Regions from separate parts of the Streptomyces sp. WMMB303 genome, predicted to be linked through region 2. Evidence: riboswitches for the same ligand, from Rfam matches in the RefSeq annotation. Region 2 holds a riboswitch; each other region holds the start of a gene.
What was found. Region 2 has a riboswitch for cobalamin ahead of P2424_RS16240 (ABC transporter substrate-binding protein). Riboswitches for the same ligand answer to the same signal wherever they lie in the genome.

Region 1: linked by a shared signal. The riboswitch ahead of P2424_RS05435 (cobalamin biosynthesis protein) and the one ahead of P2424_RS16240 (ABC transporter substrate-binding protein) in region 2 are both predicted to bind cobalamin.
Region 3: linked by a shared signal. The riboswitch ahead of metE (5-methyltetrahydropteroyltriglutamate--homocysteine S-methyltransferase) and the one ahead of P2424_RS16240 (ABC transporter substrate-binding protein) in region 2 are both predicted to bind cobalamin.
Region 4: linked by a shared signal. The riboswitch ahead of P2424_RS00650 (energy-coupling factor ABC transporter permease) and the one ahead of P2424_RS16240 (ABC transporter substrate-binding protein) in region 2 are both predicted to bind cobalamin.

What each region holds. Positions count from the first base shown of each region.
Region 1 is NZ_JARKIN010000001.1:1,183,114-1,185,304, forward strand. It holds gene P2424_RS05425 (inorganic phosphate transporter) at 1-322, shown strand, start outside; gene P2424_RS05430 (hypothetical protein) at 340-552, shown strand; cobalamin riboswitch at 744-869, shown strand; gene P2424_RS05435 (cobalamin biosynthesis protein) at 1,029-2,003, shown strand; gene P2424_RS05440 (cobyric acid synthase) at 2,000-2,191, shown strand, end outside.
Region 2 is NZ_JARKIN010000001.1:3,650,576-3,652,766, forward strand. It holds gene P2424_RS16240 (ABC transporter substrate-binding protein) at 1-909, opposite strand, end outside; cobalamin riboswitch at 1,019-1,142, opposite strand; cobalamin riboswitch at 1,350-1,483, shown strand; gene P2424_RS16245 (hypothetical protein) at 1,624-2,191, shown strand, end outside.
Region 3 is NZ_JARKIN010000001.1:520,452-522,642, reverse strand. It holds gene metE (5-methyltetrahydropteroyltriglutamate--homocysteine S-methyltransferase) at 1-1,318, opposite strand, end outside; cobalamin riboswitch at 1,497-1,647, opposite strand.
Region 4 is NZ_JARKIN010000001.1:136,739-138,929, forward strand. It holds gene P2424_RS00645 (energy-coupling factor ABC transporter substrate-binding protein) at 1-123, opposite strand, end outside; gene P2424_RS00650 (energy-coupling factor ABC transporter permease) at 120-821, opposite strand; cobalamin riboswitch at 851-1,033, opposite strand; gene P2424_RS00655 (GNAT family N-acyltransferase) at 1,551-2,191, shown strand, end outside.

The sequences.
Region 1 (2,191 bases), 2.5 Mb from region 2:
GACGGTCGCCGTCCTCGCTCTCGCGCTCTGCGGCGCCATCTGGGCCCGCTCGCGGCGCGCACCGGTGGACCACACCAACGTCAACGGCGACTCCTCCACCGCGGTGGAGCCCACCGGGATCCCCGGCCCGGCCGCCGAACCGACGGCGGAGCCCGCACCCGTGTCCGTGCCCGCCGGTGTGGTCACCACCGCAGTCCGGGCCGTCGCCCCGCCCCCGCCGCCCGCGGGAGTGGCGGTCGGCTCCGCCGAGGAGGCAGCGGCCTCCGAGACCCCGGCCCCGCATCCGACCGACCGCCCCGCGTCGGCGAGCAGCCTCAGCTAGGCAGAAGGGACGACCGCATGCACATCGACTGGGCCGCGCTCGGCCAGGTCTTCGGCGTCAGCCTGGTGGCGACGGTGGGACTCGTCGGCATCTTCACCCTCGGCATCGTCGCCGGCTCGCCGCGCACCGCCGGCACCGCTCCCACGGCACTGGCCCGCACCGGCGCCTACGCGTGCTATGCGCTGTGCCTGGCAGCGGTGGCGTACGGCATCTACCTGATCGCGGGCTGAGCCCGCTCCCGTCCGGTCGCGGCGGCCCCCGGCAGGGCTGCCACGGCCGGACGAGCCGCGTCGGTGAGGGGGTACGGGAGCATCCCGTACCCCCTCACCGACGGCGCTGCTCGCAGCCCCGTCGCAGGTCAAGGGCGAGTTGACGGGGCCGGACCGGCGTGGTGGACTTCCGGTGCCAAACGGCGGCACGGAGAGGAAGCCGGTGCGAATCCGGCGCGGTCCCGCCACTGTCACCGGGGAGCGCCACCCCCAACGAAGCCACGGCCCGCACGGGCTGGAAGGCGGGGGATGGTGTGGATCCGGGAGCCAGGAGACTCTCGCCGCCGGTCGAGTCGAGCCAGGGCGAGGACCCTGAGTGAGGACGCCGAGATGCGTGGCTGTGCCGCCATATCCGCTGCCGACGTGCCCGCCGCCACCGCGGGGGACACCGTCGCGGGGACCGCTGTCGTGGGTGAGTGCGCCGGATCCGTCCGCTGATGGGCACCGCTGACGTCCGGGTGCGCGGGGTCCTGCTGGGGTTCGCCGCCGACGCGCTGCTGGGCGACCCGCGGCGCGGCCACCCGGTGGCCGTATTCGGCCGGGCCGCCGGAGCGCTGGAGCGCCGCCTGTGGCGCGACCACCGGGGTGCGGGCGCGCTGCACACCCTCCTCGCCGCGGGCGGCGCCGTCGCCGTGGCCGGCGCCGCGCTCCGTGCCGCACGCAGCCGGGCGGCCGCGCCGCTCCCCGAAATCGCCCTGACCGCGGCCGCCACCTGGGCCGTCCTCGGGGGGACGTCGCTGACCCGGGAGGCGCGAGCCGTGTGCGGCGCGCTGGAGGCCGGGGACCTGGAGCTGGCACGCGAGCGGCTGCCCGCGCTGTGCGGGCGCGATCCGCAGCGGCTGGAGGCGCCGGAAGTGGCCCGCGCCGTGGTCGAGTCGGTCGCGGAGAACACCTCGGACGCCGTGGTGGGGGCCCTGGTCTGGGGGGCGCTGGCGGGTGTCCCCGGTCTGATCGGCTTCCGCGCCGTCAACACGCTGGACGCGATGATCGGCCACCGCTCTCCTCGGCACCGCCGCTTCGGCTGGGCCGCCGCGCGGCTGGACGACGTGGCGGGCGGCCCGGGGGCGCGGCTGACCGCCGTGCTGGCCGCGCTCGCCGGCCCCGACCCGCGCGGTGCCCTGTGCGCCTGGCGCGCCGATGCGCACCGCCACCCCAGCCCCAACGCGGGCCCGGTCGAGGCGTCGTTCGCGGGCGCCCTCGGGGTGCGGCTGGGCGGCACCCTCGCCTACGGCGGACGGGTGGAGCACCGGCCCGTCCTCAACGCTTCCGGCCGCGCCGTACGCACCGCCGACATCGAGCGGGCCGTGCGGCTGTCGCGCCGGGTGGGGCAACTGGCCCTGGTGACGAGCTGTCTGACGGGAGCGGCGGTGGGCCGCCTGCGGCAGGGCCGCGCGGTGGGAGGAGCACGGTGAGCGGGCGCGGAACGGGCGGGCTGCTGGTCGCGGGGACGACCTCGGACGCGGGCAAGAGCGTGGTGACGGCGGGCATCTGCCGCTGGCTGGCCCGCAAGGGGATACGCGTCGCGCCGTTCAAGGCGCAGAACATGTCGCTCAATTCCTATGTCACCTCCGACGGGGCGGAGATCGGCCGCGCCCAGGCC
Region 2 (2,191 bases):
GCCGGCCAGCGCGACTCGGACCAGTTCCTCGCGGTCGAGCCCGAGCTGCAGGGCCCGCACCAGCCGCGGGTCGTCGAACGGTTCGCGGCCGGTGCGCAGCAGGAGCTGCTGGGCCGTGGCACGTTTCGCGGTCAGCAGCCGCGCCGAGCCGTCCTTCTTCAGCCGTTCCACGGAGGATCCGGCCATGTCGGCCGCGTAGTGCACCTGTCCGGACAGCAGCGCGTTGAGCCGGGCCGACTCCTCGTTCGCGGGGACGATCTCCAGCTCGGCGATGTGCGGGGCGCCGTCCCAGTGGTCGGCCCAGCGGCGGTATCGGGCGGTGCCTCCGGGGGTGAAGGACACGTAGGTGAAGGGTCCGGATCCGACGGGTTCGCGGAAGTCCCTCGTCCCGTCGGGGATGATCTCGGTACCGGGTCCGGCGAACACGGTGGGGAATTCGAAGTTCGGCGCCTTCAGCACGAGGATGAGGGATCGTCGGCCGTCCGCCCTGCTGGCGGAGAAGTCGATCGCGGAAAGCAGTTCCTGCGAGGGGGAGCCGGTGTCCGGGTCGGCGGCTCGGCGGTAACTGTAGAGCACGTCCTGCGCGGTGACCGGCTTCCCGTCGTGGAACTGCGCTTCGCGCAGACGTATCCGCCACCGGGTTCCCGAGGGGTCGCTCTCCCATGAGTCCGCGAGTCGTTTGCGGACGGACATGTCGTCGGCATACGTGCCGAGTGTGTCGTACAGGGCCTTGGCGCGGGCCTGGTCGACGAAGTTGGGGGCGACGTGCGGGTCGAGGGTCTCCTGGGAGCCGCCGGCGGTGAACGCGGCGCGGAACCGGTCGCCGTCGTCCGCGCTACTTCCGTCCCGGCCACAGCCGGTGAGCAGGCCAGAGCCGGCCAGTGCCAGTCCGCCTCCGGCTGCCAGCACTCCTCTTCTGCCGGGTCCGGGCCGTGGTGCCGGTTCCGTCCGGGCATGCCTCGTCACGGTCGATCCTCTCCGGGGTGTCCTCGCCCCTGCTGTCGGACCGGCGACGGGTCAGTCTCCTGGCTCCCGGATCGTCGCTCACCTCCGCCTTCCCGTTCGCGAACGGTGGCATGGTGGAGGGCCGCTCCCCGGTCACAGTGGCGGGACCGCGCCGGACTCGCACCGGCTTCCTGGTTCCCCTCGCCTCGTGGGCTCATTGTGACGCACGGGCCGACGGCCTCGGCACCGGGGCTGCCACCTGCGGCTCGGCCACGGTCGGCAGCTCGTCCTCGCATCCGGCGAGTGCGGCATACATAATTCCGGAGCGGGGCCGGTGAGCGGCGGCACCACCCCCTGGCGCGAACATCCTTGCGGGTCTAGCATCCCTGGTGTCCGCCGTCGGCGGACACACAACTTCATGCGTACGCATGCGGGGAAAGCCGGTGAGAATCCGGCGCTGACCTGCAACCGTGAGCAGCGGAGGGCCCTGAGTCCTGTGCTGCGAGCCGGAGCGCCCGATGCGGCACGTGCACCGCTTCCCACTGTCATGGTCCGCAGCGTGGAGCTCCAAGTCCCCGAGCCCGGACCCCTGCGCGCTCTTCTTCGGAAGAGATGCCGGGGGTTTTCGTACGGCCGGGGCCGGGGTCCCTGGTGCGGCCCCCGGATGAAGGGCCTCCGATGCCTCGCGTGTTACGCACCCTGGCCGCGGTGCTCGCCGTGCTGGTGGGCTCGGTCGGCGCCGGCCTGACGACGCCGGCCGAGGCTTCCGCGTCGGCGGCGTCCAGGGGCAGGGCCGGATACTGCCCGGATGCCGACGGGGTGACCGTGGTGGTCGACTTCCGGGAGCTGGGTGGCGGGACCCTGGTGCGGTGCGCGCCGGGAGGTCACCGCACCGGCCTGGCCGCGCTGAAGGCCGCGGGCATCGAGGTGACCGGCACCAACCGGTGGGGCGAGTCGTTCGTGTGCCGTCTGCTGGGCAAGCCCGGTCCGCAGCGCGAGCCGTGCGTGGACACTCCTCCGGCGAGCGCCTACTGGTCTTACTGGCACGCGCCCAACGGCGGCCGGTGGGCCTACAGTCAGCGCGGCGTCACCTACCGCACCCCGCCCCGGGGCAGCTTCGAGGGCTGGTCCTTCTCCCTCGACCACACCGAGAACGACGCTCCCCCGCCGCGTGTCGCGCCCCGGCGCCCCAGCACGGGCTCCGGGGGTGGTTCGGGCTCCGGCGGCGCCGGTCCGCAGCAGGGCG
Region 3 (2,191 bases), 3.1 Mb from region 2:
GCGGCAGGCCCAGGTGTGCGCGCTGGGCTGTGGTGCGCTCGGCGTAGGAGGGGGAGCGGCGGGTCTCGGCCTCGGTGACGGCGGCGGCCCGGGCCCGCACCGCCGGGTCGTGGGTGAGCGCGGAGTCGGTGCGGGAGGCCAGGTCGGCACGGTTGGCGGCCAGTTCGGCGCCGATGGCGTCGGTGCCGTGTGCCAGGCCCTTGGCGAGGGTGGCGATCTCGGCTGTCTTCTGCCGGGCGAAGCTGAGCCAGCGCAGCACCTCGGGGTCGATGTCGCGTTCGGCCTTCACGTCCAGCGGTACGTGCAGCAGTGAGCAGGAGGCCGATACGTCCACCCGGCCGGCGAGCCCGAGGAGGGTGCCCAGGGTGGTCAGGGATTTCTCCAGGTCGTTGATCCAGATGTTGCGGCCGTTGACGACGCCGGCCACCAGGCGCTTGCCGGGCAGGCCGCCGGCTGCGGCCAGCGCGTCGAGGTTGGCCGCGGCCGCCTCGGTGAAATCCACCGCGAGGCCGTCGACCGGTGCCTTGGCCAGCATCGGCAGGGCGTCGCCGAGCCGGTCGAAATAGGAGGCGACCAGCAGCTTCGGCCGGTCGGTGAGCCCGCCCAGCTCGCGGTAGGCCCGCTCCGCGGCGGCCAGCTCCTGCGGGGTGCGGTCCTGGACCAGTGCGGGCTCGTCCAGCTGGATCCATGCGGCGCCCGCGGCACGCAGATCGGCGAGCAGTTCGGCGTAGACCGGCAGGAGCCGCTCCAGCAGGCTCAGCGGCTCGAAGTCCGCGGCGACCCCCGGGGCGGGCTTGGCCAGCAGGAGGTAGGTGACGGGACCGACCAGCACGGGCCGGCCCGCGAGCCCCAGCGCGAGGGCTTCCTTCAGCTCGGCGACCTGCTTGCCGGCGTCGGCCGCGAAAACGGTGTCCGGACCGAGTTCGGGGACCAGATAGTGGTAGTTGGTGTCGAACCACTTGGTCATCTCCAGCGGCGCCACCTCCTGGGTGCCGCGGGCCATCGCGAAGTAGCCCGCCAGGGTGTCGGCCGCCACGGCCTCCCGGTGGCGTTCGGGGATGGCACCGACCATGACGCCGGCATCCAGCATGTGGTCGTAGTAGGAGAAGTCGCCGGTGGGCACCTCGTGGATGCCGGTCTCGGCGAGCTGCCGCCAGTTGGCAGCGCGGAGGTCCTTGGCGGTCTGCCGGAGGGCTTCGGCGGTGACGCGGCCCTTCCAGTAGCCCTCGACGGCCTTCTTCAGTTCCCGGTTCGGGCCCTGGCGGGGGTAGCCGTGGACGGTGGCCCCTGCTGCCGCAGCTGCGGACTTCGCTGTCACGGAGATCTCCTTCGCGAGATGTCTCGTCGGGATCCCGGCGGGCACGAGGAGCGAAGGTGACGGAATACCGGTGAAAAGCCGGAAGCGCGGCTGCTTCCGTCCACCGGACATGTGCGCCGACCCGCCCTCGAGGTCACCGGAATATCCGCACACACGTGGGCGCGTGCGGGCAACGGGCAGGTCTTCGGACTCGCGGGCTCGCCTGCCGGTCTCCCGGCGGGCTCCTACTGGCCGTCGCTTCCCGGACCGTCGGGTCCAGTGCGTGTGACGGCGGTCGTTCCCGCTCACCGCTGCGGGGCAGTCCCGGACTTCCACCGGGTTCCCTCTTACGACGCCCCGCCTGGCGGGCGGGACGAACCAGCTGCCCCGCCAGCCTAGGTGCAGAGCCCCCCGCCCGGGTAGTGCGCCCCGCGAGCCCCCGCCCCTCCGTGCCCGGCCCCGGGCGCCGGCGCTCCGGAGGTGAGCGTGCCCTCCCCGACGCAGGCAGTGGCCCTGCCCGTGTCGCCCTCATGCGGTTCAGCGGTTCCGCCACGTCCCGGAGGGGTGTTCCTGCGCTGTCGCACGATGCGGGCCAGGAGGGACCGGCCGTCGGCCCGGGGGACGAACGCCGGCCGGGCCGACGGAGGAACGCGGCCGCCAGTGCCGCGCCTGGCTCACGCGTCCGACGAAGAGCCAGGCAGGGCCGAGGGCGAGGAGGAAGCATCCGGAGCCGACGACGGCCGGCAGCACGCTCGACCCGAACTCCTCCCGCAGTACTGAGCAAGCCGGGGGCGGGACGGGCGAGGGGATGGGGGGCGTCCTCTTTCGGCAACGCGAACGGCAGGGCCGACGGCGCCCCGACTCCTCCCGCCGCTGGGCCCGGTCCCGCGCGGC
Region 4 (2,191 bases), 3.5 Mb from region 2:
CTGCGCGTCGGATCCGGTGAACGGCTCTTCCTTGTCGTCGCCGAGCCCCAGGGCCAGCGGCAGGACGGCGAGTGCCGCCACGAGGACGAGCAGCAGCGCGTTGATCCTGGTGTTGCGCTTCATCGTGCCGCCGCCTCCGTCTCGGTCCGCTTCCGCCCGCCCGACAGGAGCACGCCCAGCCGGGTCAGTTCGCCCTTGCTGGACTGCACCAGCAGGCGCATGACGAGCACCGTGAGGAGCCCCTCGCTGATCGCGAGCGGAATCTGGGTGACCGCGAAGATGGAACCGAACTTGCCCAGTGCGCCGAGGAAGCCGCTGCTCGGGTCGGGGAAGGCGAGCGCGAGCTGCACGCTGGTGACGCAGTAGGTGGACAGGTCGGCGACGAACGCGCCCGCGAACACTCCGACCATCAGCGGCGCGCCGAAGCGCCGCAGCAGCCGGTAGGCCCCGTAGCCGGCCCACGGACCGACGATCGCCATCGAGAAGACGTTGGCGCCGAGCGTGGTCAGCCCGCCGTGCGCGAGCAGCAGCGCCTGGAACAGCAGCACGATGGTGCCCAGCACGGCCATGATCGGCGGTCGGAACAGGATGGCGCCCAGACCGGTACCGGTGGGGTGGGAACAACTGCCGGTGACCGATGGCAGCTTCAGGGCCGACAGGACGAACGTGAAAGCACCCGCGGCTCCCAGCAGCAACGTGCTCTCGGGATGCTCCCTGACCTCACGGGTCAGGGACCGGGCTCCGTGGACGACGAACGGCGCCGCCGCGACGCCCCAGGCGACCGCGTGCACCGGAGGCAGAAAACCCTCGGCTATGTGCATGGCTCAGCAGACCCTCTCCAGCACCTCGTGGATGGACGACGTGCCTTGGCCGGTCTCCTGGCTCACGGGTACACCGCCCGCACTCCGCCTTCCCGGGTCCGAGGACCCAGTGGCTGCCCGCAAGGGCCGGAGCCGGCATTCCCGATCACAGTGGCGAGGGCCGCACCGGTATCGCACCGGATTTCCCGTTCACCAAGGCGTGGCGACACTAGTCGCACACACGCCAGGTGACAAGCCGGGGGCAGGGAGTGCGAAGGCTGAGGTCACCTCCGCGTCCCGGGCCGCGCACCCCGGCGGGCCGCGCACCGGCGCGGACCGGCACGGGCGTTCACACGCGGGCGGAGTGCTCTCGCGGCACCGATCGCACACGTGCGCGGCGGACCGGGTACGGCCGGCCGGCGGCGACGCGTGCACGGGGTGCGGGAGGGGCACGATACGCGGCGATCCGCCCTGAGAGATCCCCGGGCCCGGCTCGTCCCGCCGCGGTACCCGCCGAGCCGGAACCCCCGGTTCAGGCCGCTGACGCCTGGGCGCCACCGGCCGGCCCGCCCGCGGCGCTACTCATGACCTGGCGGGACGTGCTCCCGGAGGACGCCGGGCGAGCCCCACCGCCCGGGAACCGGGGTCCCGTGCCGCCGCGAGAACGCCGGGCCCGCACGGGCCCGGGCACGCGCACCACGCGGCCCGGCCCGCCGGGCCGGGCACGAGCCTGCTGAGGGGACACCACTGATGACAACCTCATCCACAGCAAGGGAAAGCGCCGCCTACACCGCCGCCGTCGCCGACTCCGCGGCCGAGGTGCGGGCCGCGCAGCGGCTCCGCCACGAGGTGTTCGGCCGGGAGATGGGAGCCGCTGCCGGGTCCCGCTCGTCCGGCCTCGAGAGGGACGCCTTCGACTCCGTCGCGGACCATCTGATCGTCACGGAAACCGCGACGGGCGATGTCGTCGGCACCTACCGCCTCCTGCCGCCGGGACGGGTCCGGCTCTCCTACGCGGACGGCGAGTTCGACCTGGGAGCGCTGGCAGGGCTCCGCACGTCGATGATCGAGGCGGGACGGTCATGCGTGCATCCCGGCCACCGGTCCGGAGCAGTGATCAACCTGATGTGGTCGGCGCTCGCCCGCTACGTGCTGCTGTCGGGGCATCGCTACCTGGCGGGCTGTGCCTCGGTGCCGCTGGCGGACGGCGGGCGGAGTGCGGCGCACACGTGGGCGCTGTGCGCCGCACGCCATGCGCCGCCCTCCGGCATGGAGGTCTTCCCGCACCGCCCGTGGCAGCCGTCGGCGCCGGCGCAGGTGACGGAGCCTGCCGGGGCCCGCACCGCGCTGCTCCCGCCGCTGCTGCGCGGCTACCTGCGGCTCGGCGCGTG